DNA from 3 places in the Halomonas sp. HAL1 genome. Region 3 is predicted to be linked to each of the others. Evidence: predicted binding sites of a transcription regulator. Region 3 holds the regulator's gene; each other region holds the start of a gene.
What was found. Region 3 encodes sigma-54, which starts transcription at its own class of promoters, with help from an activator protein. Its sites were predicted from a motif close to TGGCACNNNNNTTGCTNT; they were not measured.
Positions count from the first base shown of each region.

Region 1 (10,254 bases), 2.1 Mb from region 3:
CTCGTCGGTGTTGTCGCGATCCTGAATGGTTTTGTACATGGTCGGCAGGCGCATGATCGAGTCAAAGTCCTCCCAAGTAGGGAAGCGTTCAACCAGATCGCGCCGCGTGGTGTAAAGCGGCTCACGGTGCTTCGGCACTTGGTCGGGGAAGGTCCAGACCACAGCGCGGGCCTTGGCGTTGCCGTAGGGCGCACAACCATGCTCAATCGTGACACGCTGGATACCGCCGGAGAGGTCGGTTTTCCAGTTTTTGCCTTCCGCCGCCTGCTTCTCTTCGGCAGTCAGGTCGTCCCACCAACCCAGATCCTTGAGCAGTTGGTCGTTGAACTCCGGGTAGCCGTCGTCGATATCGCCGCCGACAGGCGCTGAACCTTCCGCCAACAGGTTGATGCCGTCACGCTCAATACCGAAACGAGCACGGAAGCCCATGCCACCTTCCATCACAGGAACGCTGGTATCGTAAAGGTTGGGCGAACCCGGATGACGAAACTCCGGCGTACCCCAGCAGGGCCACGGCAAGCCGTAGTAATCCCCGTCCGCCGGGCCACCCTCTGCGCGCAAGTTCTCGAAGCTGAAGGTGTGCCAGTTTTTCTGGTGCTCTTTGAGGCGTTCAGGGCTTTGCCCGGTATAGCCTACCGTCCACATGCCGCGGTTGATTTCACGCAGAATATCGTCGATCAACGGCTCGTCGCCGTTCATCTGGTAGTTTTTCACCAGCTCATTACCAATGCCCAGTTTGCGGGCAAACAGGTACATGATTTCGTGGTCGGGCTTGGACTCAAACAGCGGCTCAATCACGCGGTCGCGCCACTGAATCGAGCGGTTGGTGGCGGTGACACTGCCGGTCGTTTCAAACTGGGTGGCCGCTGGCAGCAAATAAACGCCATCGGTACGGTCGTGCATGACGGAAGCGACGGTGGGATAAGGGTCAACGATGACCATCATCTCCAGCTTCTGCATCGCTTTTTGCATTTCCACACCGCGGGTTTGGGAGTTAACCGCATGGCCCCAGTAGAACATCGCTTTCAGCGCGGTGCGCTGGGAGATGTTTTCATCATCCTCAAGTACGCCATCGACCCAACGCGACACGGTAATACCAGGGCTGTACATGGGCTTACCATCGGCGTATTCGGTATCGTCATAGCGGCCTTTAATCCACTCGTAGTCGACATCCCATACTTGCGCCCAGTGTTGCCATGCGCCTTCCGCCAAGCCGTAGTAGCCCGGCAGCGAGTCACAGCCAAGGCCAAGGTCAGTAGCACCCTGCACGTTATCGTGGCCACGCAGGATGTTGGCGCCGCCGCCAGCGACACCAATATTGCCCAACGCCAGCTCCAGAATGCAGTAAGCGCGGGTGTTGTTGTTGCCGGTGGTATGTTGGGTACCGCCCATACACCAGACGACACAGCCCGGGCGGTTGTCGGAGAGACGTTTGGCGACATCGTACATCTCGGCTTCGGGGACACCGGTGACTTCTTCGACGACGCTGGGCGGGAAGTTGGCGACTTCGGCACGCACTTCATCCATCCCGTAAACGCGCTGGTTGATGTACTCGTTATCTTCCCAGCCGTTCTCGAAAATGTGCCACAGCAGGCCCCAGATATACGCCACATCTGAGCCAGGACGCAGACGCACGTATTTATTGGCTTTGGCGGCAGTACGGGTAAAGCGCGGGTCGACCACGATGATGTCGCAATTATTGCGCTCTTTGGCGATCAAGAAATGCTGCATCGCCACCGGGTGGGCTTCACTAGGATTAGAACCGATAAACAGCATCGACTTACTGTTATGCATGTCATTGAGCGAGTTGGTCATCGCCCCGTAACCCCAAGTATTCGCCACGCCTGCCACGGTGGTGGAGTGGCAGATACGCGCCTGGTGGTCGGTGTTGTTAGTGCCCCACAGCGAAGCAAGCTTGCGCATCAAGTACGCCTGCTCGTTACTAAACTTCGCAGAGCCCAACCAGTAAACGCTGTCCGGGCCGTGTTCTTCGCGCAGCTCAAGCAGTTTGTCGCCAATTTCGTTAATGGCGTCATCCCAGCTCATGCGCTCCCACTCACCGGCCACCAGTTTCATCGGGTACTTAAGGCGCCGCGTGGAGTGACCGTGCTGGCGCAGCGAAGCGCCTTTTGCGCAGTGTGCGCCGCGGTTGATAGGGTGGTCAAAAGCAGGTTCTTGCTTGGTCCAAATGCCCTCTTGAACTTCGGCATAAACGCCACAACCCACCGAACAGTGGGAGCAAATGGTGCGCTTGGTCTCTACCGGAGAGTCCAGTACCGGTGTTTTGTCCGCGGCTTCAGAGCGCTGCATCATCGGCGCCCCCATGAAGCCGACAGCGGCCACGCCGCCTGTGGCTGCACCGGTGCGCTTAAGGAATTGACGGCGGGAAATTCCCAGTCCAGAGGCCTTGGGGGTGTCTGTTTTGCGAGTTAAACGCATGGCAAATCTCCTGGCATTCCGCCGTCAGTCACGCAACGAGGCGTAGTAAGCGCGGACGTGGTCGGTCTCACGGTAGTTAGCCGTTTGTTTTTCGTTTTTCACTGGGGCAGTGTCAGCCTGTGCCAGGGTGACATGACCGACTGCCGCTGCAGCGCCAGCAGCGGCGGTTCCCAACCCAACGGTTTTCATAAAACGGCGGCGCTCAGGATTGTGTGACGGGTGCATGGGTTTCTCCTCTTGCATGCCTTTATAGCGGGTCTTTTTATGCTGTTTTTTGATTTTTACTGATTTTTTTATGGAGCCTGCGTTAAGGCTCAACAATACGCACCGGCGTATGACCCGCATCAACACTCAAGCGAGCCTCCTCACTCTCCATAAAAGCGCCACCCAACTGCCCCAGCGCTGCATAGAAAGCGGTGTCTACCTGCCCCAGGTCGGCAAAACAGCTGGCCGCCCAAGGGGCTAAATGTTGGCTAAAGAAATAGGCCTGCTCGTGACTAGCTGAGTCAATCAGCATTGCCATCACTTCGCATAGTGCCGCCAAGTGATCTTCTGGGTCACGGTTATGTTCACTGCGCACAAAGCCGAGCACCTTCAAATCCTTACGCAGCGCCACCAGCGCCGCTTCCATCAATTCGCCATTGCGGTACCAAGAAGCATACGGCACCACCTCACCCTGAATGACGCCGACCAGGAGGCGGAAGTGAGCACGCTGCAGTCCCTCGACGTCGGTGTTCTTGGCGGCGGCTGCCAGCGCATGCCAACACTCGGCCAAACGGCTACCGTCTTGTTCGATGTCCAGTTCAGCCAACCAATCTAGCAACTCAGCATCCGGAGTCCGGCGTAATAATGTGGCCAATAGCCGGTAAATATCGGCACGTAGCGCATCCGCTTCTTTCAGCGTGGGCAGTGCATCCGTCATCGGCTTATACCTTCAGTTGCGCGTCGGAATCGCGAATCATGGTTTTCCAGACATCCTTAACGCGGCAGTCTTCACACATTTCCAGACGAATCATCGCTTCGCCAGCAAAGTAGGGGTGGTTGACCAGCTTCTCTTTAATAGTAGCTACCGTGCTGACAGTAGCAAACGGCTTGCCGCAGTTGATGCATTCAAAGGCTGCTTCTTCGTAACAAATATGGCGCGTTTCGCGAGCCTCCGAGGCCAAGAAGCCGGGCATCAGTGTAATTGCATCTTCGGGGCAGGCTTGTTCACACAAGCCGCACTGCACACAATCCGCCTCAAGGAAACTCAGCGCGGGCGTTTTGCCACCCGACTTGAGCGCGGGGGTTGGGCAGTTGCTGACACAGGCGTGGCACAGCGTGCAGGCATCGCGATCCACCTGAATGGCGCCGTAGGCAGCGCCCACCGGCATAGCAACCCGCTCGTTGCTGGGGTTACCCAACTCTGCTAACCGTGCCAGCACGCGGTTCAAGCGTGCCCGCTTTTCGGGCTCAGGTAGACTAAGCGGCGCCTCAGTCAGTGGAGTAAGCGCCGGAAGCGCGTCGCGAGCGGCGTGGTCGGCTACCTCAATCAGCGTCACACGAGCGCGGTCATGGCCCAGCGCTTCCAGCAAGGCATGCGCCTGGGCGACTTGATCAGTCAAAAAGGTACTCAAGCGGACAGGCATATCAGGGTGCAGCTGGATACGCACTTCAGCGGCACCGGCAGCCAGGGCGGTTAGCCACTGGTCGTGGCCTGCGGCTCCCAGCTCTTCTAACGGTGCGTCGATGATATGGCCTGCGGGCACTACACCCGCAGCCCGCTCGGCATCTTGTGAGTCATGGGTAATAAAACGCAGCACCGGCACCTGACCACCGGCTTCACGGTAGGCTGCCAGCCAAGCGGATAGGGTGTCTTGCTGGCGGCGCGTTTCCGGTAGACGAAATTCGATAGCGCCCGTAGGACAAGCGCTGGTGCAGCTGCCTACGCCTTGGCAGAGGAAAGGATCAATCTCTATATGGGACTCAATCCGCCCCTGAATGCTGGAGATGGCATCCGCCGGGCAAACATCCAAACAGCGGGTACAGCCAATGTTGCCGCTGGTGGAGTGCGCACATAAATCACTGTTGACTTGAAAATAGCGCGGCTTATCGAATTCGCCCACTAGCCCCACAAAATCGTCGAGGATATCGCTGCGCTGCTCAACGTCCTGCCACTGCAGTACTACATAGCCTGGAGGCGGCAGCTCCCAGCGCTGGGTATGCGAAGTTGGAGCAAGATCGAGGATTAAGTCAAAACCGTCGCGCTCAATCAGTGCACGAGCAATATCCAGCGAAGCATCTTCATCGTCAAGTTGAACGTTAAAGGCGCCCAGATAGCCATTGATACGCAATTGGCTGAGCTGCCGCTGGGTCAGCGTCTGGGTGACCAGCGGTTCGCTAGACCCGAGAGGATCGTCAGTATCGTTTCCTGGGCTGTTCGCGTCAGATTCAATGACAAGTAGCGTCAGCGATGCCAAGCCGCGCCCCTGTAGAGCGCGAGCGGCAGGATGAACGTCGGCTTCGGTGCCTATTAACAGCGCATGACCACGGCTGTGATAGGTCACATTGGCAGGCGTTAGGTTAGCTGGCCACGAGATACGTCGGCGTACCGTTTCCCGAGCCTCGGCATTGCGCTGGTCGTCTATCGACGCCAGTTGGATTCGTTGGTTCATGCGCTCTCACGGTCAGGGAATCATTCTTATTATATTTTTGAGTTATATATTTAACTATTGTGGCATAACAATGCGTTGAAGCTAAGTTCAGCCTATGTGCAATGCTGATATTTGCCAACCTAATTACCGTCAACGCTGCCAACGCTAGCAACTAAATCAATGCTCAACTTATTGATTTCTATATGCTAAGGAATAATGTCATAATTTGGTATGAGTGTCAGATAAATAATCAGACTGGTCGTCTAGTGAAGTCTCTTTTACAACGTTGTTACTGGCCGTGCAAGGTGCGGTGTGCTCTTCGTCTGCAGCTGTCGATGGCTCACTGGCGGCCACTTCAGCCGGAGACTCGGTGCTGCCCTCGTCTACTGGCTTATCAAGCGCCTCTTCCACTTTATGCGTCCAGCGGCGCAGTTTACCGGCGAGATCTGCCGCCATCGGTTTCAACAGCTTATTGTAGTCGGCGTCGTAGTCATCCAAGCCATCGCGCACGTTGTAGTTACCGGTGGCCCATAGGCGTTTTAATGCTTGTCGGCGTAAAGGGCCACTAACGCCCGGCGCCATATACGCACTGAAATCGCTGCCTGCTTCCAGCGTGTCAGGGTCTGGCAAGGTGTGGTCGAGACTGCCGGGGTCTGGCTCCTCAGCTGGCGTTACCAGGGGTTGTTCATTTTCAGTGTTAGGTTGCTCGGCCTCATTATGAAGCACTGCCTCCTGGTCAGCAGATGCCTCATCTAAGGGCTTAGTATCTGGTGAAGAGGACGCCGACGCGTCCTCTTCTTTTTGCACATGGCGCTTTAGTCGCGACCAGCGTTCCAGGCGACTCATTACGGCTGCTCCTTGGAGGGCGTGTCTTTGGCGCGCCCAGCCCCTTTGCGTTTTTTCTTGCGCATTTCCATTGGCGCTTCCCCATGGCGTGCCAGATAACTCTCGAGCCAGACCTGAATGGCCATTGGCATCGGTGCTTCGAGCACCTGTTGCTCGCCATCCATCCAACCAGCCGCAACGTCCTGGCTAGCGGTAATCGCATCCGGCTGGGGTGTTTGTCCGGTAAAGCCTGCTCGCACAAACAGTCGCGGAGTAGTCGACGTTAGATTGAAACGATAGGCAGCACGCTCGGTCATCGACAGCTGCAGGTTAAGGACATTATCACCCTGATCGCCCAGCGTTAGCTCAGCAATGCGCCACTGTGTCAGTGTAAAACGCTTCACCTGCTTGGGCTCAGCTACCAAGGTAATACTGATAGGGCGTAGGTTATCGCTCATATTTTAAAAACCCTGCACCTTGCATGGATGACATGTGGAAAAATAGCACTTAGAAAATAGTACTTAGAAAAATCGCACTTATAAGGATAGCGCTTGAATGGGTAGACAAGTAAGCATCCCCAGCGCCATCATCGTCAACCCTGTCGTTTTGCGAGAACTATTTCGCGAGGATTACCATGCCCGCCCTTCAGCCTGCCCTTCAGATAAGCCGAGCCCGCTTACCGGCCACCACCGAGATCAGCATCGTTGATGAATATGGCGATGCGCGTCAGCAGGCCATCGCCGCTGAACGAGCACTCACCGTGTATCTCAACAAACGTGAAATCGTCACGCTGATGACGCTGGGCGATGACCCTGAAGCGCTGGTGGTGGGCTATCTACGCAACCAGGGGCTACTGCGTGCCGCGGCTGATTTAGCCGCCGTGCAGGTCGATTGGGACGTAGAAGCCGCGGTCGTCATTACACGCCACTTGCCCGAGGACTTAGAGGCGCGCTTAAGCACTCGCACGGTGACGACCGGCTGCGGCCAGGGCACGGTCTTTGGTAAACTACTTGATCAAACCGCTCTGACGGCGCTTCCCGATACGCAGTTAGCACAGTCCACGCTCTATCAACTGCTGCAAAATCTCAACGCTTATAATGAGACCTACCGCAGCGCGGGCGCCGTTCACGGCTGTGCGCTTTGCCGCCAAACCGAGGTGCTCGACTTTGTTGAAGACGTGGGGCGGCACAATGCGGTGGATACCCTGGCCGGGCGCCAATGGTTGCAACAAGCCGACAGCGCCGATGCCGATATTTTCTATACCACTGGGCGACTGACATCTGAGATGGTACTCAAAGTGGCGCAAATGGGCATTAGCGTGCTGGTTTCGCGCTCCGGTGTTACCCAAAAAGGCGTCGAGCTGGCTGAACGCTTCGGCGTGATGCTGATTGCCCGCGCCAAAGGCCGCCACTTTCAGGCGATTAATACTCAGAATCGCTTGGCGCTGGATGCGATACCTAATCGACCATCCCAGGCCCGTTCATCTAAAGAGGCAAGCTCATGATTCCCACTCACGAACTCACCGGCATGATTCTCGCGGGCGGCGAAGGTCGCAGAATGGGTGGCCGGGATAAAGGGCTTGAGCCGTTCGCGGGCCTGCCATTAGTCGGCCATGTCGTAAAACGCCTTGAAGGCCAAGTAGCCGAGCTGCTGATTAACGCCAACCGCAATGCTGACGCCTACCGCTTCTTCGCCGATCGCGTGATTGCCGATGAAGAAGGCGGCTTTAAAGGCCCACTGATGGGTATTTACAGCGGCCTACGCGCGGCAAAAACGCCTTGGTTACTAGTCGCCCCCTGCGACTCCCCCGCCCTGCCTGACGATCTAGTCGCGCGCATGGTGGCAGGGATTGGCGATCATGATATCGCCGTGGCCTTTGACGGCGAACGGCTGCATCCAGTGGTTGCCCTGCTACGCACTTCGCTGGCAGATGATTTGGCCGCCACGCTTGCCGAAGGCGAACGCAAGATTGACCGTTGGTACGCCCGCCATGCGTGGTGCAAGGTCGATATGTCGGACTGTCCCGATGCGTTTGCCAATCTTAATACTGAGGAAGAGAAGCTGCGTTTGGAAAGTCTGCTGGCAGCCGCCTCAGGGAAGGTGTCGACATGACGCTTTCCTGCTTTGACCTTGGTGAGCAGATGCTTAGCGTGGATGAAGCGCGCCAAGCACTCGCCACTTTGATTGAACGCCCGCTGGGCAGCGAACAGATTCCGCTGGCGCAGGCTCACGGCCGCCGGTTGGCCACAGCCATTCAGGCCCCCATTAATGTGCCGCAAAATACCAATGCGGCCATGGATGGCGTAGCGCTCGCCTTGGCTAAAGAAGGTGTTGGGGCCAAGCAAACCCATTGGCCGCTGGCCGGTGAGGTGTTGGCCGGGCAGTATCGCAGCGAATTAGTGCCTGCCGGTCACTGTGTGCGCATCACCACCGGCGCCCCGCTGCCGCCGGGCACCGATACCGTGGTGATGAGTGAACAGCTGCGCGAACCGTTAGATGATAAGCCTGCGCATGTGATCATTGAGTCGCCCGAGCTTCTCAAGCACGGCCAACATGTTCGCCAGGCCGGTGAAGATATTGCCACTGGCGATACGGCGCTACCTGCGGGAGCAAGGCTCGATGCCGCCTCGATGGGACTGTTAGCGTCATTGGGTTATGCAGAGGTTAGCGTGTGCCAGCGCCCCAGGGTGGCGATTTTTTCCACCGGCAATGAAGTCACGCCCCCTGGCGAACCACTACCCAAGGCCGGCATTTACGATGCTAACCGCTTCACGCTGATCGGCTTACTCACCGAGCAGGGGGCCGAGGTGATCGATCTGGGCATTCTGCCGGATGACTTAAACGCGACCCAAACGGCGCTTAAGCAAGCCGCCGAACAGAGCGATCTAGTGATCACCAGCGGCGGCGTGTCAGTGGGTCAGGCCGACTTTACTCGCGCTGCACTGGAACAACTGGGCCGCCTGGCTTTTTGGCGCGTGGCACTGCGCCCAGGGCGCCCCATGGCCTGCGGCTGGCTGGGCGAATCGCGCACCCCATTTGTCGGTTTGCCCGGCAACCCGGTCGCTGTCATGGTAACCTTTGGACAGTTTGTGACACCGCTGCTGGACCGCCTTCATGGGCAGCCCATGGCGCCACCCCATCGCCTGCATGCAATCGCCGATAACCTGTTAAAAAGTCGCTTAAAGCGTACTGACTTTATTCGCGGCGTTTACCATACTGATGAGAATGGACAGCTACACGTGCGCAGTACCGGCGCTCAGGGTTCGGGTATTTTAACCTCGATGGTGGCTGCTAACTGTTTGATTGAGCTTGCCGATGACCAAGACGGCGCACAATTAGGTGAGGTAGTCAGCATACAACCACTAACGGGATGGCTATGACCCAGCAACTAATCGACGACTTTGGCCGGCGCATTAGCTATGTGCGTATCTCGGTCACCGATCGCTGCGACTTCCGCTGCGTGTACTGCATGAGCGAGGAGATGACATTTCTGCCCCGCGCCCAGGTACTCACGCTGGAAGAGATCGCCATGGTGGCCCGCGCCTTCACCGAGCTCGGCGTGGAAAAAATCCGCCTGACCGGCGGCGAGCCATTGGTGCGCCGGGGCATTGAACAATTGGTCGATGAAATCGGCTCGATGCCAGGTCTTAACGATTTCACCATGACCACCAACGGCGCCAGCCTGCGCAAATACGCCAAGCAGCTTTACGCCGGCGGTTTACGACGGCTAAATATCAGCCTGGATTCGCTGGATGCCGAACGCTTCAAGCAACTCACCCGCACCGGTGATTTAGCCAAAGTCATCGACGGTATTCATGCCGCTCAGGAAGCAGGCTTTAAGCGTATCAAGCTTAACGCGGTGATCTTGAAGGGGCGTAATGATGACGAAGTCATTGATCTGGTCACTTTTGCCCGCCGGGAAGGCCTCGATATTAGCTTTATCGAAGAGATGCCGCTGGGCGATGTTTCCGATCATTCGCGAGCGGAAACCTTCTACTCCAGCGATGACGTTCAGACGCTGATTGAATCACGCTACCCGCTGATCCCCACGACCGAAACCACCCCAGGGCCCTCGCGCTACTTCAGGATGGCGGATAGCGACAGCCGGGTGGGGTTTATCTCACCGCATAGCCACAACTTTTGCGATACCTGCAACCGGGTGCGGGTGACTGTGGAAGGCCGCCTGCTGCTTTGTTTAGGCAATGAACACTCGGTGGATCTGCGTGCCGTGCTGCGCCGTCATCCCGGCAATATGCAGGCGCTGAAAGAGGCGATTATCAATGCCCTGCCGCTAAAGCCTGAGCGCCACCACTTCACCACCGATGGTGATGTTCAGGTAGTACGCTTTATGAACATG
Region 1 covers NZ_CP130610.1:3,652,707-3,662,960, forward strand. Annotated here, with positions in the region: gene Q3Y66_RS17020 (molybdopterin-dependent oxidoreductase) at 1-2,439, opposite strand, end outside; gene Q3Y66_RS17025 (twin-arginine translocation signal domain-containing protein) at 2,464-2,664, opposite strand; gene Q3Y66_RS17030 (molecular chaperone) at 2,747-3,361, opposite strand; gene Q3Y66_RS17035 (4Fe-4S dicluster domain-containing protein) at 3,366-5,093, opposite strand; gene Q3Y66_RS17040 (DUF3306 domain-containing protein) at 5,292-5,918, opposite strand; gene Q3Y66_RS17045 (DUF3305 domain-containing protein) at 5,918-6,355, opposite strand; gene Q3Y66_RS17050 (formate dehydrogenase accessory sulfurtransferase FdhD) at 6,532-7,401, shown strand; gene mobA (molybdenum cofactor guanylyltransferase MobA) at 7,398-8,009, shown strand; gene glp (gephyrin-like molybdotransferase Glp) at 8,006-9,277, shown strand; gene moaA (GTP 3',8-cyclase MoaA) at 9,274-10,254, shown strand, end outside.
Region 1: the regulator sigma-54 is predicted to act here: its motif matches at 6,466-6,483, upstream of Q3Y66_RS17045 (DUF3305 domain-containing protein).

Region 2 (10,254 bases), 430 kb from region 3:
GGGTGTTGCGGTCAGAACCGCCAGCGGTAACGACCAACTTTCATACTGAGCCGCCAGAATCAGGAACACCATCAACAGCCCGAAGACAATCGCCAGAGTCGCGGCATTACCCAGGTTCGACTCCTGGTACGCCGTACCGGTCCAGCCCATGCCCCAGTTGGTTCCCAGCGTTTCTTGAACCACCTGCTCCATCGCTTCAATCGCCTGCGCCGAGCTATAGCCAGATGCGGGATTACCCTGGAACTGAGCACCGGCGTAAACCCCGAACCGCGACACTACAGCCGGGCCGGTTTGGCGTTCAAGCTCGACAAACTCGGAAAGCGGAATACGCTCTCCGTTGCCGCCGCGTACATAAACGCTGCTGACGTCTTCCGGTGTTTTACGAAATTCGTCTTCGTTTTGCAGATAAACCTGGAAATTACGGTTTTGGTAGCTGAAGTAGTTCACAAAGCCGTTACCAAAGGTGTTGGATAAGGCCGAGTTAATGTTCTCTAGTGCCACGCCGTAACTGAGCGCCTTCTGCTGATCAATGTTCGCCCGATACGACGGTACGTTCACGTTGAAGGTTGAAAACACCTGGTTAAGCGCAGGGTGCTCATTAGCCTTCTGCATAATTTGCAGCGAAGCTTCGTACAGTTCCCGCGGCGTTGCCCCTTCAAAAGATTGCAAATAACCGGTGAAACCACCCGTGGTCGAAAGCCCCATAATGGGCGGCACGTTAAAGGCCATTGCCGAACCACCGTCGATACTGGCACCCAGGCCCATAATGCGGCCCACTAACTCGTCAGCGGTCAGTTCGCGCTCCGCCCAGGGGTGCATATTGACGAACATGATGCCCCGAGCAGTGTTAACGGCGCTCGACAGAATGTCGTACCCCGCCACAGCCGAGGAGTATTCAACACCTGGAATGGCTTCCACTTCGGCGCTGAGTTTTTCCATGTAGCGCTGGGTACGGTCAAGCGACGCCGCATCGGGCAGCGATACGCTTACCAGCACAATCCCCTGATCAGTCTCAGGTACCAGGGTTGAAGGCGTGTTGGCGTACAGCCAGTACGACCCCACCCCGGTTAGCACCGTAAGCGCCAACGCCAACACCCAAAAACGTACCAGCACTTTTACGACCGCCATGTAAGCGGCGGTAATACCCGCAAACATGCGGTCAAACAGGCGGAAAGGTGTGTTTAAAGCGCGCTTGACCTTGGACTGCCCTGCGCCAGCGATTTTATGTTTAATAAAGATCGCCGATAGGGCCGGTGTGAAGGTCAGCGCCATGACCGCCGAGAGCGCTACCGAAATCGCCACGGTAATCGCAAACTGCTGATAAATCTGCCCGGTGAAGCCCCCCAGAAAGGCTACGGGAATAAAGACCGCGGCCATAATCAGCGAGGTGGCGATAACCGGCCCACCGACCTCTTTCATGGCCCGGATAGTGGCATCCCGCACGCTGATATCATCTTCTTCACTCAGCACACGTTCGACGTTCTCCACCACCAGGATGGCATCGTCGACCACTATCCCTATCGATAACACCAAGGCAAACAGCGTCAGCAGGTTGATCGAGAAGCCAAACAGGTAGAAACCGGCAAAGGTACCTACCACCGCGACGGGCACGACCGACATGGCAATGACCGTAAAGCGCCAGTTCTGTAGGAAGATAAACAGAATGACGATAACGATCAGGAAAGCTTCAATGAAGGTTTTAAGTACGGTCTCAACCGAGGCATCAATGAATAGCGTCGTGTCGTAAGGCGCTACGTATTCAAGCCCAGGGGGAAAGCGACTTTCCAACTCATCCATGGCGGCACGTACACCATTCGCCGTTGCTAACGCATTGGCCCCAGGCTGCTGGTTAATGATGATCGGCGTCATGGTAGAGCCGTTCAAGCGTGCATCCACCCCATAAAAGGATGCCCCAAGTTCAATACGCGCTACGTCCTTTAAGCGGAGTGAGGAGCCGTCGCTGTTGGTGCGCAGGTAAATATTGCGGAAATCATCGACGTCATTCAGTCGACCACCCGCGGTAATCGTATAGGTGTAGGAGCGCGGTTCGCTTTGCGGCGTTGATGCCAAGCTACCGGCCGGGATCTCAGTATTTTGCGCTCTAATTGCACTCGCCACTTCGCTAGGCGTCAGGTCGTACTGCGCCAATTTATCCGGGTCCATCCAGATACGCATGGCGAATTCACCACCACCCAACACCTCAGCATTACCCACCCCAGGCACCTGACGCAGTTCATCAAGCACGTTCAGCGTGGCGTAGTTCTGCATGTAGATGTTGTTGTAGTCACCGCTCGGCGACGTCAGCGCTATAAACATCAAAATAGAGTCCGAGCGCAGCTCCACGGTCACGCCTTGGGACTGCACGGCTTCAGGCAACTGCGAAAGCGCCCCTTGAACCCGATTGTTAACATTGATGGTATTGATATCGCCATCAGTGCCGATATTAAAGGCTACACTCAGGCTCATGGTGCCGTTATCAGCGCTGTTAGAGGTCATGTACAGCATGTCTTCCACGCCGTTAATGGCCTCTGCAAGCGGTGCTGCAACCGTTTGCGCAACGGTTTCTGCATCCGCACCCGGGAACTGGGCCTGCACTGATACCGTCGGCGGCACTACGCTGGGATACTGCTCAATCGGCAGTATCCGCATCGACATAACGCCCACCAACGTCACGATAATTGCCAACACCGTGGCAAAGATCGGGCGGCTGATGAAGAAGTTAGAGAAGTTCATTATTGCGCACCCTCTTCTCCTTCAGCGGGCTGTCCATCGGCTGCTCCCGCTTCCATCGCTTGTGCCGCCTCGGCCTGTTCCTGCGCCTCTTCTTGCTCGACGTCTTCGACCACCGATCCTGCATTGCCATCAAACGGCTGCGGGTCAATCGCCATACCCGGCTCTAAACCAGCGGGATCACCGACAATCACTCGATCACCCGGCTCCAAGCCCTCACGAATCAACTGCCAAGGGCCTGCCACTTCGCCTAAAGAGACCGTCTGCTCACGAGCCTTATTTTCATCATCCAGCACATACACTTGGGGGCCCATTAAGCCTTGCGTCACAGCAATTTCTGGCACTGCCATCACGTCAAAGCGTTTCAAGCCTTCAATCCGGACACGCACAAATTGGCCGGGCAGTATGCTCGCCTCAGGATTTTCAAACGTGGCGGACGCTTGAACGGTACTGGTACCGCTGTCGACTCGTGACCCCAGGAAGTCTAAATGGCCTTCCAGTTCAGAATCACTGCCACCGCTAACACCTGGAACGCTCAACCGCGCACGAATATCCGATGTCTCACCGCTTTCGCTTAACTGGCGGCGTAGCTCAAAAGCGTCGCGCTGAGGCAGCTGGAAACGTACTTCTAAAGGATCAAGCGGCGTAACCGTGGCTAGCTCAGTGCCGGAGGTCACCAAGTTGCCCACGTTAATCTGGCTTAAGCTGATCATGCCTGACACCGGTGCAGTCACCTGCGAGTAACCTAGGTCGAGATTGGCACTGGTTAACGCTGCCTCTGCCTGCGCTACGTTTGCTTGGGCGACACGCTGGTCAGCGAGTGCTTGGTCATACTGCTGACGGCTGACCGAGTTCTGACTTAGTAATTGCTCGAAACGCTGGGCATCACGCTGGGCGCGGGAAAGTTCAGCCCGCGCGCTTTGCAGGTCAGCTTCACGCTGGTTAACGGTCGCCTGATAAAGATCCGGCTCAATGGTATAAAGACGATCGCCCTCTTCTACCATTTGGCCTGGTTCAAAGTGGCGCTCTTCAAGAAAACCATTTACACGTGCCACCAAAGTGACTTCACTATCACTGCGTAGCAAAGAGGGATACGATTTATCCAGCGGTATATCCTGACGCGCCATTTCAGTTACTTCTACCTGATGGGGCGGGGATTCTTGCTCAGCGCCCTGCTGGGATGCCTCGGTTTGTTGCTCTTGACCACAGGCCGCGAGTGCCAGCGCGGCTACCAGCGTTACTAGACTCGCTCGGTGTGAGTGAATCATCTTCTTCATACGTTAAATTCCCATGTATCTTTTAAAAGTCGACTGATAGCACTTGCGCACCTGGGTCATTCCCAAAGCAGCAGCAAATTACATACCCGGCTGGGGTGGTGCACCAATGTCGAGAGCACTGTCATAGCGGTCGTTGCCGTCACTTTCTGGCAAGATAAAGTTCACCTCATCGCCGGTTAACCACGCATTGACTTCCTCAATGGCTTCAACGTCCAGGCGACCGGCTTGTTGGCGCAGCGAGAGCAAATTCACCACATAGTCGTAGCGAGCTTCCGCGTAGTTGGCGATCGCGTTGTAAAGGTTTTGCTCAGCGTTCAACACATCCACGATGTTACGGGTACCAACCTCGTAACCGGCGCGGGTAGCCTCTAAGGCGCTTTGGTTGGAGACAATAGCCTGCTGGCGGGCTTCAACGGTTTCCACATCATTGCTGACTTGGGTATACAGCGAGCGGACTTGCTGGATCGAAGAGCGACGCTGAGACTCGAAATCATACTGGCTGCTTTCCAGTTGATAGGTCCCTTGACGGATACTGGCGCTGGTACGGCCGCCGGTATAAATCGGCAAATTAGCGCTTAAGCCCACCTGGCTAGAGGAATCTTCACCGGTGGTATTATCAACATCACTGTCACTGTATTGATAATTACCAAACGCTTGAAGCGTAGGTAAGTTGCCCGCCCGGGCAATTTCTACGCCGCTGCGTGCTACCTCAATACCGGCCTGTTGGGCCAATACCTGCGGGTTAAGCTCAAGGGCCTGTTCAACCCAGTAGTCGCGACTACTTGGCTCGGGAAGGCCAACCGGCATGCTGTCGCCCAGTGCTTCAATGCTGGCATAACGTTGGCCGGTCAGCTGCTCCAATGCTTCAAAAGCCACTTGAAGATTACTTTCTGCGGCAATGCGGTCAGCACGAGACTGGTCAAAGGTGGCACGCGCTTCTTCGACTTCGGTAATCGCAATCAAGCCAACTTCAAACTGCTCGCCGGCTTGCTCAAGCTGACGGCCAATCGCCCGCTCTTGAGCGAAACGTGCTTCTAATATTTCATGGGCGCGCAGAATATCAAAATAGGCACTGGCGGTATCAATCAGTAGCTGCTGTTCGGTGGCCGCTAGCAGATATACCTGCTGGTCAATCTGACGCTCGGCCTGAGTGACTTCTCTGCGTGTCACCTCGTTATAAAGCGCCTGGGTGGCTTCTAAGGTGAGCGATACGGTGTTGTAACGGTCATCACCGGTACTCACATTACCGGTGCCTGTGCCAGTACCTGCACGCGACGATGTCTGACTTTCGTACTGCTGGTTGTGGGCAACAGTACCGGTTGCGTTAACTTGGGGGAGCAAACCACTGCGTGCCACATCTCGGCCAGCTTCAACGCCTAAATATTCGGAACGTGCCGATGCTAATGCCGCATTATTGTCTAACGCATCACGGGTAATCGTGAGGAGGTCAGCAGCTTGAGCAGGCAACACAAAAGAAGCTGTGAATACCGCTAACAGTAAGGGTCGTAAAGGGGCATTGACTGCCCAGTGTGCCAGTCGCATGGGGTTGCCTCTAAGTATCAGCGTCAGGATGGCGAACGAACTAAGCTTCTCATCTTACGAAGTCTCTCAGCTTACAAAGAATCTAAGCTTACAAACTCACTCAGCGCATTAAGCCACTCAGAAAGATGAGCATTATAGTTACATTCATGTATGTATGCTAGCCTTGAACAATCTAAAATTGTGTGTACGGCCTATTGTCAAGTCGCATCCAGCTTACCTTAGTCCAAAGCATGAGACTTTGACGATAGATGCGGCTTTCTTTTACGAAATTCCCTTGGATCAATGCCCCACTTTGTTAGCCGTGACGCTAACGTGGTTGGCTTGATCCCCAGTAGCTCCGCAGCGCCGCCCGCCCCAGACACTTTGCCGCCCGCCTTGGATAGAGCGGCAATGGTGCTTTCTTGCTGGCGCTGGCTAAGCGCATGTTCGGTTAGCAGCGGTGCTTCACTTTGTTGCCAACTAGAATGAGCCACCGAGTGCACCGAGTTATTGCGGCTTAACGAACGTGGCGGTTCACTCAGCAGCAGGTCATCAAATACCAGGCGCCGGTCCTGGGTGACGATCACCTGTCGCTCAATGACGTTTTCCAGCTCACGAATGTTGCCGGGCCAGGGGTAACGCTGGAGAATTTCTAATTGGGCGGGAGGAATACGCACGCCGGGCTTATTGAATTTAAGACAGGCACGGTGCAAAAAATGACGCGCTAGTAGCGGCACATCCTCAATCCGCTTACGTAGTGGCACCGAATCAATGGGAAAGACGTTAAGGCGGAAGTAGAGGTCTTCCCGAAAGTGGCCCGCTTCGATCATGTCACGCAGTTCACGGTTGGTCGCTGCAATGACCCGCACATCGACCTTCCGTGTGCGGTTGTCACCCACCCTTTCAAACTGCTGGTCCTGCAATACACGCAGCAGCTTACTCTGCAGCTCCAAGGGAATTTCACCGACTTCATCTAAAAACAGCGTACCGCCGTGGGCCAGCTCAAAACGCCCGGGACGATCCTGCACGGCACCGGTAAAGGCGCCTTTTACATGGCCGAAAAACTCACTCTCGAAAAGATCTCGCGGGATAGCGGCGCAGTTCACGCGGATCAGCGGCCGATCGCTGCGCGCATTGCCCGCATGAATAGCCCGGGCGATCAGCTCTTTGCCAGTACCGGATTCGCCGCTAATCAAGACATTGGCACTAGTGGGCGCGACCATCTCTATCTGTTTAATCAGTTGTGCCACCGCCGGGCTATTGCCCACGATATCGCGGTGATTTAACTCCGCTTTTATCTCTTCTTGGAGGTATTCGTTCTCTAGCTCTAGGCGCTGTTTGAGCGTCTCCACTTCAGCCAGCGCATCGCGCAGCTGCTGCTCGGCGCGCTTACGCTCACGAATATCACGAAACAACACTACTGCCCCGACCAAACGGCCCATCTCGAAAATCGGTGTACTGGTGTACTCGACCGGGATCGCTTCGCCGTTTTTATGCCAAAACACTTCGTTATCGACGTGATGAACCTGGCCATCACTAAACGAGGCATGAATCGGGCACTGCTGCACCGAAAATTGGCTGCCATCGGCGTGGGTGTGATGGAACATCAGATGCGCGTCGTGGCCCACCATGTCCTCGGTACTCCAGCCTAAAATGCGCTCCGCGGCGGGATTAACAAAGGTGGTTTTACCCTCGGCATCCAGGCCATAAATGCCCTCGCCTGCCGCGCCGAGAATCAGCTGGTTCTGCTTCTCAATGCGCTCGAAGACCTGCTCGACACGCTGCCAGCCCACTTCACCCTGGCGGTGCTGGCGACCAAGCTCTGCCTTGGCACGTCGCTGCTCGGCTTTATTACGATCAATCAGCGTTAACAGAAGCTGTTCAGAGTCTTCAATGCACTGGGCATAAACCTCTACCCGGTAGGGCTGGCGCAGCATATCGAGTATCACCAAATCATCCGACCAGGCAGTTTTTTGCACCAGCGCCTCATCCGTAAAGCTCACCCATAGCGGCAGTGACGCACTCAAACGGTGGCTAAAGGGAGCCGCTAGAGGCATGCCTTGCTCAATACCTGTTTGCTCAGTACATAGCTGTTCAATGCATAGCAGCTCACAGGCAGCCGGATTGGCAGCCAATAGCTGATCGGTAAAGGGGTCGATCACAATCATGGCAAGCGGTGAGTAGCCGCCCATGAGTGCAGAGGCTGTGGCGTGCGTGGTTTCCTGCATAAGCATTAGCTACTACCTCAGGGTTCAAGGTGATCTTCACTAATGAACCATTCAATTCCCACGCCAGTTACGATATTTCGTTAATAAAACAACGAAATATCGTTATTTACGATTTTTCGTAACTATTCGGGTGATTCATAACCAATGCCAAAAAAATAAATTAATCAATTAAAAACAAACGGTTAATCAGCACAATCAAGAGTTGGCACATAAATCGCAATACAAACAGTGATAGTGCGATAGCGCCACACGCTTAATCTCTTTTGCACCAGGACGGCGCAGCCATCGGTTTTATTGCTCCTATTTATTGCTCCTAGCAGGAAACTCTAAAACTCTTGGGTTAAGCGTTAACTAACCGAAATGACACAGGAGACATGCTTATGTCTTATCTAATGCCCAGTGAATTTGTCACCAAGCTGGTGGATCAGGGTGAATCAAAAATCTATATGGGCACCCGGGATACACTTATTCGCTCCTTTATGGCGGGAGCTACCCTGGCGTTGGCCGTTATTTTTGCCATTACCATAGCGACACAAACAGGCAACTTCTTGATAGGGGCACTGCTCTTTCCGGTCGGCTTTGTGATGCTTTACCTGATGGGCTATGACCTGCTCACGGGTGTTTTTACACTGGTGCCTCTTGCATGGCTCGACAAGCGGCCTGGCGTCACACTACCCCGAATGCTGAAGTGCTGGGGGCTGGTAGGGCTCGGCAATCTTGGGGGTGCCCTATTTATCGCCACCTTCGGTTACTTGAACTTCACCATGGGCGGCACTGAAGAGATCAACGCTGTCGGCCAAACGATGATGACCGTCGGTGAAAGCCGAACGGTGGGTTATCAGGATGCCGGCATTGCCGGTTGGATCGTGCTCTTCCTAAGAGGCATGTTCTGCAACTGGATGGTGTCCATGGGCGTGGTGGGCGCTGCCATCTCTACAACGGTTTCCGGCAAAATCATGGCCATGTGGATGCCGATTATTGTCTTCTTCTATCTCGGTTTTGAGCACTCCGTTGTCAACATGTTCCTGTTCCCGATTGGTCTGATGATGGGCGCTGACTTCACTCTGTATCAATACATTATGTGGAACGAAATTCCCACCGTACTGGGCAACCTGGTAGGCGGTTTGACGCTGGTTGGCTTGGTTCTCTACACCACCCACGTCCGTACTCAAGCTAAAAAAGTATTTTCTTAATCACAGTTTATTAGGCAAAAAGGGCGTCAAACGCCCTTAACTCTAAAGGAGAACCATCATGGATAAGCTCGAAATGCGTCATACTCTGCTCGCCGCCAAAGCGCGTAAAAAAATGAGCTGGGACGATATTGGTAAAGCGGTCGGCATGTCGCCAGTATGGGTCGCTTCCGCCTGCTACGGCATGAACAGCGCCAGCAGCGATGTTGCTCATCAGATATGCGATACGCTAGGTGTGGAAAGCGATGTCGCCGAAGCGTTAGTGGCGTTTCCCACCAAGGCCTGGGACGAAGCAATTCCCCAGGACCCCTTCATCTACCGCCTGTATGAAGTGGTCGGCGTTTATGGGGAAACCTTGAAGGACGTCGTGCAGGAGAAGTTCGGCGACGGCATCATGAGCGCCATCGACTTCACCATGGAAGTCGACAAAATCGAAGACCCCAAAGGCGACCGGGTTTTGCTAACGTTAAACGGCAAGTTTTTGCCCTATAAGTCTTGGTAACTCAAGCGAAGGACTCGACCCTCGCCACGCTGCGCTCAACCGCCGAGCGATAACCGGCGCCGAACAGCAGCAGGTGATTCAACAGCGGGTAAAGCTGAAACAGCGCTTCACGCCTCGGCCAGTCGGTCGGGGCGTCGCCGTTCCAGTAGGCGTCAAAAAAGGCCTCGCCGGGCGAGCCAAACAAGGTCAGCATCGCTAAATCCACTTCCGGGTAGTGGCGATATATCGCGGGGTCTATCAGAGCGGGCCCCTGCGGGGTGGTGAGTACATTCCCCGACCAACAATCACCATGCAGCAGGCTGGGTGGTGCATCGGGCAGCCAGCGCTCTAGATCTTCGGCCAAGCGCTCGATGCGCTCGCGCAGCTGGCTATCCAGCAGCCCTTGCTGGTAGCACGCCTCGCTAAGGGGGAGCAGGCGGCGTTCACGCTGGAAAGCCCGCCCATCACTAAGCGGCGCATTAGGCTGGGGAGTGAGCCCACAGGCATTATCCTGATGCCAGCCGTGGGCATCGCCAATCACTTCGTGCAAGCTGCGCAGCCCTTCGCCAAGCGCAGTTGCGTTCTGCGGCCCGGGCACCGTGTCTAACGACTCAATGACCAGCCAGCCGTCTGCCAATCCGAGCACTTCCGGCACCACTAGCTTCGCACAGGCATTGCGCAGGGTACGCAAGCCTTCTGCCTCACCACGCAACCGAGCAGCGTCGTCATGCTTGATCACCACCGGCCCCTGGCGCGTCTCCAGGCGATAAACAGCAGCGATATCACCCCCACTTAGCGGCTGCAAATCACCGCTCGGGGTCAGCTTA
Region 2 covers NZ_CP130610.1:1,124,796-1,135,049, reverse strand. Annotated here, with positions in the region: gene Q3Y66_RS05415 (efflux RND transporter permease subunit) at 1-2,733, opposite strand, end outside; gene Q3Y66_RS05410 (efflux RND transporter periplasmic adaptor subunit) at 2,733-4,007, opposite strand; gene Q3Y66_RS05405 (TolC family outer membrane protein) at 4,086-5,549, opposite strand; gene Q3Y66_RS05400 (sigma-54-dependent Fis family transcriptional regulator) at 5,768-7,756, opposite strand; gene Q3Y66_RS05395 (formate/nitrite transporter family protein) at 8,137-8,949, shown strand; gene cynS (cyanase) at 9,008-9,448, shown strand; gene Q3Y66_RS05385 (fructosamine kinase family protein) at 9,450-10,254, opposite strand, start outside.
Region 2: the regulator sigma-54 is predicted to act here: its motif matches at 7,960-7,977, upstream of Q3Y66_RS05395 (formate/nitrite transporter family protein).

Region 3 (10,254 bases):
CATACAGGATCAACTCCGGATCCAGCGCCACGGCGCGAGCCAGTGCGACCCGACGCGCCATGCCTCCCGACAGTTCTGCGGGCGTCAAGTGACGCGCACCGCGCAGCCCGACCGCCTGCAGCTTAAGTAGCACTAGGTCGCGCACCATGGTATCGGGCAAATCAGTATGTACGCGTAACGGAAAGGCAACGTTTTCGAATACATCTAAATCGGAAAACAGCGCGCCACTTTGAAATAGCATTCCCATTCTCTTACGTAACGTAAATAGCGCCTTACGAGATAGCCGATGAACATCTTGCCCATCAATCACTATCCGCCCACGCTCAGGGGTCAACTGCCCGCCGATTAGCTTAAGCAGTGTGGTTTTACCAGTACCGCTTGGCCCCATAATCGCGGTTACTTTGCCGCGAGGAATCGTCATATTTATGCCGCGAAAAATCTCGTGATCGCCACGTGAAAAATGGAGGTCTTCAATTTCAATAAATGGAGCATCTATCATGGATCAGTTGACTCTTAACGAGGCGCACTTGGGTTAGCCATCATACCCTACTTGCGGCTATCGCGATTATAAAACAGTGTTTCTAAAACATTATCAAACATTGTACTATAACGCTACAAAACACGTCGGTACGCTTGAGTGTTTCTACTGGCCTACCCATTTATTGATAGCGAACCGGTAGCAGGCCGCCTTATCGTCAAAACGCACCCGGGCTAACGTCTCCAACTACTATCTCAACGACTGCCTATAAAGGGTGCCAAGATGTTATTCTTGGTGGTTACTACTTTTTATATGTTCAAGGATTAAGAGAAAACGCTATGCGCCAGCCTCTCGCTCCACCCAGCCTACTACGCGAAAGTGCATTGCGTACGCTGCAAATTGAGCAGGCAGCCATTGGCGGCCTTCAAGCCAAACTAGACGAAAGTTTTGACCGTGCCTGCGAGCTAATTCTCGCCTGCCAAGGCCGCGTGGTGGTGACCGGCATGGGCAAGTCGGGGCATATCGCAGGTAAGCTGGCGGCCACACTTGCCAGCACAGGCACACCAGCTTTTTTCGTTCACCCTGGTGAAGCCAGCCACGGCGATTTAGGCATGATCACCCGTTCCGATGTGGTATTGGCGCTGTCTAACTCGGGTGAAACCGCCGAAGTCACTGCGCTCTTACCGCTGCTTAAACGCCTGGGTACGCCGCTAGTCAGTATGACAGGCCGCCCCAACTCCACGCTGGCTAAACACGCTGATGCGCACCTGAACAGCGGCGTAGAGCGTGAGGCATGCCCGCTCGACCTGGCCCCCACCAGCTCCACCACGGCGGCGCTCGCCCTGGGCGACGCTCTGGCTGTGGCGCTGCTGGAAGCGCGCGGCTTTACCGCTGAAGATTTTGCCCTTTCCCACCCTGGTGGCAGCTTAGGCAAACGCTTGCTGCTGCGCGTTAGAGATCTTATGCACGACGGTGAGCGACTGCCCCAAGTCCCCCTGGGAAGCCCGCTGCGCGACGCGTTATTGGAAATCACCCGTCAAGGGCTAGGCTTTACCTGCGTGGTAGATAGCGATGGCCGCCTGGCCGGGGTATACACTGACGGTGACCTTCGACGCACGCTCGACCAGTTTCACAACCTGCGCGATGTCATCGTTGACGATGTAATGACCCGGCCGGGCAAGTGCATCGGCCCCGATATCCTTGCGGCGGAAGCGGTACGCATCATGGAAGAGAGCCGCATTACGGCGCTAGCAGTGGTTGATGAACAACAGCGTCCTATCGGGGCGCTACATATGCATGACCTGCTTGCCAGCGGCGTTATTTAAGACAGCGGCGTCATTCAGCAATATTACCGACCCGCTTTACGAATTTATTGATAAGGAGGTTCTATGACCTTACCTAATGCGCTACTTGATCGACTCCGCCGCGTGCGCCTATTAGCGTTGGATGTTGACGGCGTACTGACCGACGGCCGCCTCTACTTCCAGGCTGACGGTATCGAAATCAAAGCATTTCATACTCAGGATGGTCATGGGCTGAAGCTTCTCAAGCGAGTGGGTATACATGTAGCGCTGGTGACGGGCCGCGACTCTCCCATGGTGAGCCAGCGCGCCGCATCACTGGGCATCGACCTGGTCCATCAAGGCTGTGAAGACAAGCTTGCCATCCTGCGCGGGCTTTGCCAGCGTCTCGATATAGAGTTAGAGCAGGTGGCCTACTGTGGTGACGACCTACCTGACTTGGCCGCTATTAAGCGTTGCGGCGTCGGCATTACCGTCCCTAATGCGCCCGATTACATGCATACCCACGCCGACTGGACCACGGAACGTCTAGGTGGCCACGGTGCCGTCCGCGAAATCTGCGATACGCTGCTTGAAGCTCAAGGGCACTGGAGCGCGGTGCTCGACACCTACCTGCACGGCCGCAATTAAATGGTTAAACGCTTTAAAGTACGCATCTGGTTAGCCGGACTGGTGATTGCCTTAGGGGCTTTATTGGTATGGCTTGACCCCCGCGGGCCTCAAGACATTAGCATCGATCCCGACGCGCAGGCTCAAGAGCCAGGCCACGTACTGGAAAATGCTGAAATCACCCTGTTCGGCGATAACGGCAACGTTATGCAGTCGCTAAAAACGCCGCGGCTTATTCATACGCCGCAGCGAAGCGAAACCTGGACGGAAGAACCTCAAGCGGTACTGTATGATAGTGAGAATCGTCAGTGGCTGGCTAGCGCCGAAGTAGGCACGCTCAACACTGTTACACAGGCCCTGCTGATGTCTGGCTCGGCCAGACTGATCGCCCCGGATGAAGGCTGGCAGCTTGATACCGAGCTATTGCATTATGATGGCCTTAATCAACATGCTTGGAGTGAAACACCGGTATTACTGCAGCAACCACCCCAGCAAATGAGCGCTTCACGTATGGACGCGTGGCTTAACACCAGCCAGGTCCGCCTAAATGATAATGTGCGCGGCACACACCCCCCGGCCACGCAACCTTAAGAGGAGCCGCCATGAAAGCCATTATTTATACAGCCCTTTTCTCCACCACTCTTTTTGCCCTCACGATGCCGTTATCGGCAATGGCCCAAACGTCACAACAAGCCCCTGTAGAAGTAGAAGCCGACCGCTTAGATCTGGACCAGCGGGCGGGCACCGCCGTTTACACCGGGGATGTAGATATTCGCCAAGGCGAAATGCAGTTGCGAGGCGAACGGGTAGAGATCGAACGCAACGAGGCTGGCGAACTATCGAAAGCGACATCCACCGGCGAACGCGCCTACCTGCGTCATCAAGTTGAAGGCCAAGATGGCCCCACTGAAGGCTGGGCGCGACGGATTATTTATCACGTCGCTGAGCGCCGCGTAGAGCTGATTGACCAAGCCGAGCTGATCCAGCTCGAGGATACGTTCACCGGCGGGCGCCTTGAGTATTTTATTGACCGTGAAGTGATTCAAGCACGCTCTGACGTTGACGGCAGCGAGCCCCAGCGCATACGTATGACCCTTCAGCCTGAACAATAGGGAGCCAAGCCTTGGCAACTACAGACACTGCGCCAATCAAAACCCTATATGCCCATCACTTGGCCAAAAGCTATAAGCGACGTCGAGTCGTTAAAGACATCAATTTAGAGATCTCCCAAGGCAGCATCGTGGGCTTACTGGGCCCTAACGGCGCGGGCAAAACCACCTCGTTTTATATGATTGTGGGGCTGGTGAAATCCGATGCTGGCAAAGTGGGTATCGACGATGTAGATCTAACCCGCGCCCCAATGCATGAACGCGCTGCGGCGGGTATCGGCTACCTTCCGCAAGAAGCGTCTATTTTTCGTAAATTATCGGTTGCCGATAATATTATGGCGATACTCGAAACACGCAAAGAACTCAGCCGTAGCGACCGCGAGCAGCGCCTGGAAGCGCTACTTGAAGATTTTCACATTACCCATATTCGCGACAACCTGGGCATGAGCCTTTCAGGCGGTGAACGCAGGCGTGTGGAGATTGCTCGCTCACTGGCGACAGAACCCGCATTCATTCTGCTGGACGAGCCCTTTGCTGGCGTAGACCCCATTTCGGTGGGCGAGATCAAAACCATTATTCGGGCATTAAAGCAGCGCCACATCGGCGTACTGATTACCGACCACAACGTTCGCGAAACCCTGGATATTTGTGATATCGCCTACATCGTGGGCGATGGTCAAATCATCGCCAGCGGCTCTCCAGCCTCGATACTCACTAACCAGAAAGTGAGGGAGGTTTATTTAGGCGCTGATTTCCGCCTCTAGCTTATTTTTCACTTCTAATTAGCGCTCTACAACAACTTTACTACCAATGGCATGCTTATTGCACTTGCACCTGAGACCTACTCGCACTAGGGTGGAGCATTCTGATTAACGAGTGGTTCTCAGATGGTCATGAAAGCTTCTCTTCAACTGCGCATGGGCACACAGCTGACCATGACACCTCAGCTGCAGCAGGCCATTGCCCTGTTACAGCTATCAACGCTGGACTTACGTCAAGAAATTCAGCAGGCCCTAGATGCCAACCCCATGCTGGAACAAGAGGATGAATTTGGCGAACAGGCTGTCAGCGAGCCCAAAGAGGAAGAGTGGTCAGAGAGCATTCCCACCGAGCTCTCGGTAGATAGTGACTGGTCTGATACCTACCAAGATATGGGCAGTCACGGTGGCACCAGCAGCGAAGGACCTGATTTTGAGCGCCAAGCGGCTGGCCAGAGTCTTCATGGGCACTTGCTGTGGCAGCTAGCCATGACTGATTTTGGCGCGCGAGAGCAACTTGTCGCAGAAAGTCTTATCGACGCGTTAGATGCTAATGGCTATTTAACTCAGCCGCTCAACGACATACGTGAAGGGCTTCGCGCTCAAGGTATCGACGGGCTTAGCCAGCGCGAAGTAGAAACCATTCTGCTTAAGCTTCAGCAATTTGAGCCAACAGGAATATTCGCCCGCGACCTGCGGGAGTGCCTGATGCTGCAGCTGGCCACTCTTCCCGATGATACGCCGTTGCTGGTTCCTGCCCGCCGCTTAGTACGGCAGTTTCTGGAAGCGCTCGGCAAAGATGACATGCGCTTACTAAAACGCCGCCTGGGACTCGATGATAACCAGCTGGCTGATGTCATTCTCCTCATTCGTAGCCTTGATCCACGCCCGGGCAGCGCCTATGGCGATACCGATGATAGTTATGTAACGCCCGACCTGGTCGTACGCCATGACCACGAAGGCTGGCACTTAGAGCTCAATCCTGAGGCATTGCCAAGGCTGCGCATTCAGCCCGACTACGCAAGCTTAATAAAGCGTGCGGATAAAAGTCAGGACAATCAGTTTTTAAAAGAACACTTGCAGGAAGCACGCTGGCTGATCAAGAGCCTCTCTAGCCGCAACGATACGCTACTGCGCGTTGGACGCGAGATTATCACCCGGCAAATTGGCTTTTTAGAACACGGCGAAGAAGCCATGAAGCCGCTCATATTGGCCGATATCGCCGAGGCCGTGGAAATGCACGAATCGACTATTTCCCGGGTAACCACTCAGAAATTTATTCATACGCCTCGCGGCGTATTTGAACTCAAATACTTTTTCTCAAGCCAAGTCAGCGGCCAGGATGGAGACAGCCATTCAAGCACCGCTATCCGCGCTCGGCTTAAGAAATTGGTTCAAGAGGAGCCGCCAGGCAAGCCGCTTTCTGATAGCCGCTTAGTCACGCTATTAGGAGAGGGGGGAATTCAAGTAGCGCGTCGAACGGTGGCTAAATACCGTGAAGCCATGGGCATTCCCTCCTCTAGCGAGCGACGTCGTTTGCGCTAGCACAAATCAACGTTTTAGGGAAACTCTCGACAAGGGCTTTGCAACGCGGCAAAAAGGGTTACAATCGAAGTACAGTCCGATGGATAAGGAGTACGTCAATGCAAGTTAATATCACTGGTCATCACGTAGAACTGACTGACGCCTTGCGTGACTATGTCAACGAAAAGCTTGAACGTGTAGAGCGCCATTACGACAACATAACCACGGTGCAAGTCACCTTATCTGTGGAGAAAGAGCGCCAGCAGGCCGCCTGTACACTGCACGCAGCAGGTGCTGATTTACATGCGGAAGCCCTAGACAGTGATATGTACGCCGCTATTGACGCATTAGCGGACAAAATTGATCGGCAACTCGTTAAACATAAGGAAAAAGCACAAGCTCGCGCCCAAGGCGCAGGCGTGCGTTAATTCAATGACGTTGGAAACCATACTCCCCCCGGAACGGGTTCTCTTTGACGTACCCGGGGGCAGCAAAAAAAGGGTGCTGGAATTTTTCAGCACCTTTATTGCCCAAAATATCCCCAGTCTGGACAGCCAAGAAGTGTTTAGCCGTTTAATTGGCCGTGAGCGCTTAGGCAGTACCGGGATTGGTAACGGCGTGGCTATTCCCCATGCGCGTAGTCCTCACTGCTCGGCCCCGATTGCTGGTTTTTTAAAACTCGCAGAAGCGATTGATTTTGATGCTATCGACGGCGACCCGGTGGATCTGGTGTTTGTATTGCTAGTTCCAGAAGAGGCTGATGACACACATCTCTCTCTGCTCGGCCAGGTAGCTACCATCATGAACGATGCGGATACGCGTCAGAAACTGCGTAAAGCAGGCAGCCAGCGCGAACTACTTGAGTTGCTTACCGCTAAAATTCGTGAGCAAACAACCTCCTGAAAGCCTAAACCTGCCAAGCGGTACTCAACGGCAGGTTGTTTTGCGCTCGCCACCCTTAACGCAGCTTGATCAAAGCAAAGAGAGACTCTATGCAACTTGTGATCATTAGCGGCCGCTCTGGGTCAGGTAAATCTATCGCCTTACAAGCGCTTGAAGATCTTGGCTACTATGCGATTGATAACCTCCCTGCCATGTTGCTGGGGTCGTTGGTGGACGAATTACGCGACCAGGGCGACCGCGCCCATTTGGCGGTCAGTATTGATGCCCGTAACTTGCCTGGCGCCCTGGCACGACTGCCCTCTTTATTAGAGGATTTGCGGCAACGTAAAATTGATTTTCAAGTGATCTATCTGACCACTGATGCGCGCATCTTACTTGAGCGTTACTCCGCAACACGGCGGCGGCACCCGCTGACGCGCGATAGCGAAATGACGCTTGAAGAGGCTATCAATAAAGAAGAAGAAACGCTGCTCGACATTCGTGATCTAGCCGATTTATTGATCGATACCTCGCGGCTATCAGTTCACGATTTGCGTCGTCGCATTACCGACCAAGTCGCCCATCAGCGGCGCGACAAGCTCACGCTGACGCTTGAGTCGTTTGGTTATAAGCGCGGTGTACCGTTGGATGCTGATTTGGTTTTCGACGTGCGCTGCCTGCCAAACCCATATTGGGACCCAACGCTACGCCAATTCACAGGCCGCGATGCGAACATAGTGGCCTTCTTAAGCGGTTATCCTATCGTAGACGCCATGACTAACGATATTCAGGCTTGGCTTGAGCGCTGGCTGCCCGCTTACCAAGATAGCCAGCGTAGCTACATGACTATCGCGATTGGCTGCACCGGTGGGCAACACCGCTCGGTCTATATGGTCGAACAGCTAGCAGAGCGATTAGTACACAGTATGGGCGAAATTCAATTACGTCATCGCGAGTTAGGCTTGCAGTACACATTAAATGAACAGCTAGCTGCTCCGCCCGCCAGCACATCCCAAACCGACGAGCAGCAAGCAACTTCTTAAGCGCTTCTATCCATTAATGACACCACTCGGCGAAAAGGAACCAGGGTGCCAGAAAGAATTCTCACACTTACCAATCAACGCGGCCTGCATGCACGCGCGGCGACCAAACTGGTAAAATGCGGCCAACAGTTCACGGCGACAATACGTGTTCAAAAACAGCAACAGGTCGCTGACGCCGCCAACATCATGTCACTGCTGATGCTCGCCGCCCCTTGCGGTACCGAGCTAACCATCAACGCTGAAGGCGATGACGCCGAACAGGCGCTTGATGCTATTCAAGCGCTGTTCGATGCTCGTTTTGAAGAAGATCAGTAGCTTTTAATCTCCCGCTACGGTCATGGCATCAATTAACCAACTACCCGTGTGAACACTGCCACGGGTATCGGTGTCATCGCCAATCCCCACTAACCCGGCAAACATCCGCTCCAGGTTCCCGGCGATCGTAAACTCCTCGATCGGGTACTGTACTTTTCCATCCTCTACCCAAAACCCTGCAGCGCCACGTGAGTAATCACCGGTCACGCCGTTAACGCCCTGCCCCATCAGCTCGGTTACCCAAATCCCCCGGCCCATCTCTTTTAATAGACTGTCACGGGATTGCAGTGGTGCCACCAAACGCACATTTCGTGCCCCACCGGCATTACCCGTGGTTTGCATACCCAGCCGACGAGCGCTGTAGGAAGAGAGCATATAGCTGGCAATGCTACCCTGATCGATAAAACGATTATTACGGGTTTGCACGCCCTCGCCATCAAACGGCGAACTCGCTGTGGCACCGATTTCCATTGGACGTTCTTCAAGGCTGAACCAATCGGGAAACAGCGGCGTGCCAAGCCGGTCACACAGAAACGAGGCTTGGCGATATAAAGCACCACCGGCTAAACCACTCAGTAAATGACCAATCAAGCCACTGGACAGCGACGGGTCAAATAGCACTGGAAAGGTACCCGTGGGCGGACGTTTTGCGCCGAGCCTGCGCAGCGTACGCTCGGCAGCTTCGCGCCCTACTGCAGCGGGGTCGCGCAGTGCCTTGGGATCACGTGCAGAAGTGTAGTCGTAGTCGCGCTGCATACCGCTCGCATCCTGGGCAATCAGCATGCATGAAAGAGAGTGACTACTGCCCTTTTGGGTGCCTAAAAAGCCGTGGCTATTAGCATAAACGCGCACGCCTTCGCCACTCGAAAGTGATGCGCCATCCGACTGAGAGATACCGTCAACATCACGCCCCGCCTGCTCGCAAGCAAGCGCTAGCTCGATCGCCTCATCGGTTGTGAGTGCCCAGGGGTAATGCACTTCCAGATCGGGTAACTCGGTGGCCATCAACGATGCATCGGCCAACCCGGCGGCCGGATCTTCTCCGGTATAGCGGGCAATCGCCAGCGCTTTTTCTACCGCAGCCTGGATCGAGGCACTGCTAGCATCCGTTGATGAGGCACTACCTTTACGCTGGCCTACGTAAAGCGTCACGGCGATGCCCTGATCACGGGATAACTCAACCGTCTCAACTTCACCCTGGCGTACGCTAACACCTATTCCCTGATCGACGCTTGCGCCTACTTCGGCAGCATCCGCGCCCAAGCGCTTTGCCAACGCTAGCGCCTCTTCGGCCCGCGCGGTTAGTAACGACTGCTGCGCGGATGCATCAAATGCCTGTGCCATATGGCCTCCTTTCTCAACCGAATGTCTCCAAGAGAATGTCTTCGGCGAATCAATGTTGTACTCGCAGCTGGTATAATGCCGCAACGAATTTTATCTGTGAGCCACACTATGCGTAAGCAACGTCCCGACCCCGTTGAAGTAGAAGAGCAGGAAGAACGCCCAAGCAAGTCGCAACTCAAACGCGAAATGCATGCCTTACAGGCACTTGGGGAAACGTTAATCGCTATGCGACCGGCAGAGCGCGCCCGCTTTCCCCTTTCTGACGATATGCTGCGCGCTATCGAGGAAACCTCGCGCATTCGTTCTCATGAAGGCCGCCGCCGCCATATGCAGTACGTCGGCAAACTTATCCGTAAAGAGGACCTCGCCGCCATCCAAGGCGTGTTCGACTCCATTGATCAAGAGCAGGAACAGCGCGACCACGCGTTTCACCGTCTCGAAAAATGGCGTGAACGCTTAATTGACGAAGGCGATGATGCTGTTGACCTGTTCATGGCGGAGCATCCCGATGCGGACCGCCAAACGCTGCGTCAATTAATTCGCAACGCCCAGCGGGAGCGCGAGCAGGGCAAACCACCGACCAGCTCGCGTAAGCTCTTCAAACACCTTCGCGAAACCTTAGCGCTTTAAAAAAAACTTTTTTAAGACTGCGTGCCGCCAACGGTCAGCTCATCCAATTTGAGGGTAGGCTGGCCGACACCGACCGGCACGCCCTGCCCCTCTTTACCGCACACGCCAATACCAGTATCCAACGCCATATCATGACCAATCATGGATACCCGCTGCATCGCTTCTGGGCCGTTACCAATTAACGTGGCTCCTTTCACCGGCGCCGTTACTTTGCCATCTTCAATGAGGTAGGCTTCGCTGGCGGAGAACACGAATTTACCC
Region 3 covers NZ_CP130610.1:1,551,815-1,562,068, reverse strand. Annotated here, with positions in the region: gene Q3Y66_RS07345 (ABC transporter ATP-binding protein) at 1-499, opposite strand, end outside; gene Q3Y66_RS07340 (KpsF/GutQ family sugar-phosphate isomerase) at 817-1,803, shown strand; gene Q3Y66_RS07335 (HAD family hydrolase) at 1,867-2,409, shown strand; gene lptC (LPS export ABC transporter periplasmic protein LptC) at 2,410-2,979, shown strand; gene lptA (lipopolysaccharide transport periplasmic protein LptA) at 2,991-3,500, shown strand; gene lptB (LPS export ABC transporter ATP-binding protein) at 3,512-4,261, shown strand; gene Q3Y66_RS07315 (RNA polymerase factor sigma-54) at 4,385-5,800, shown strand; gene raiA (ribosome-associated translation inhibitor RaiA) at 5,899-6,207, shown strand; gene Q3Y66_RS07305 (PTS sugar transporter subunit IIA) at 6,212-6,682, shown strand; gene rapZ (RNase adapter RapZ) at 6,772-7,704, shown strand; gene Q3Y66_RS07295 (HPr family phosphocarrier protein) at 7,750-8,019, shown strand; gene pmbA (metalloprotease PmbA) at 8,023-9,363, opposite strand; gene yjgA (ribosome biogenesis factor YjgA) at 9,472-9,993, shown strand; gene tldD (metalloprotease TldD) at 10,005-10,254, opposite strand, start outside.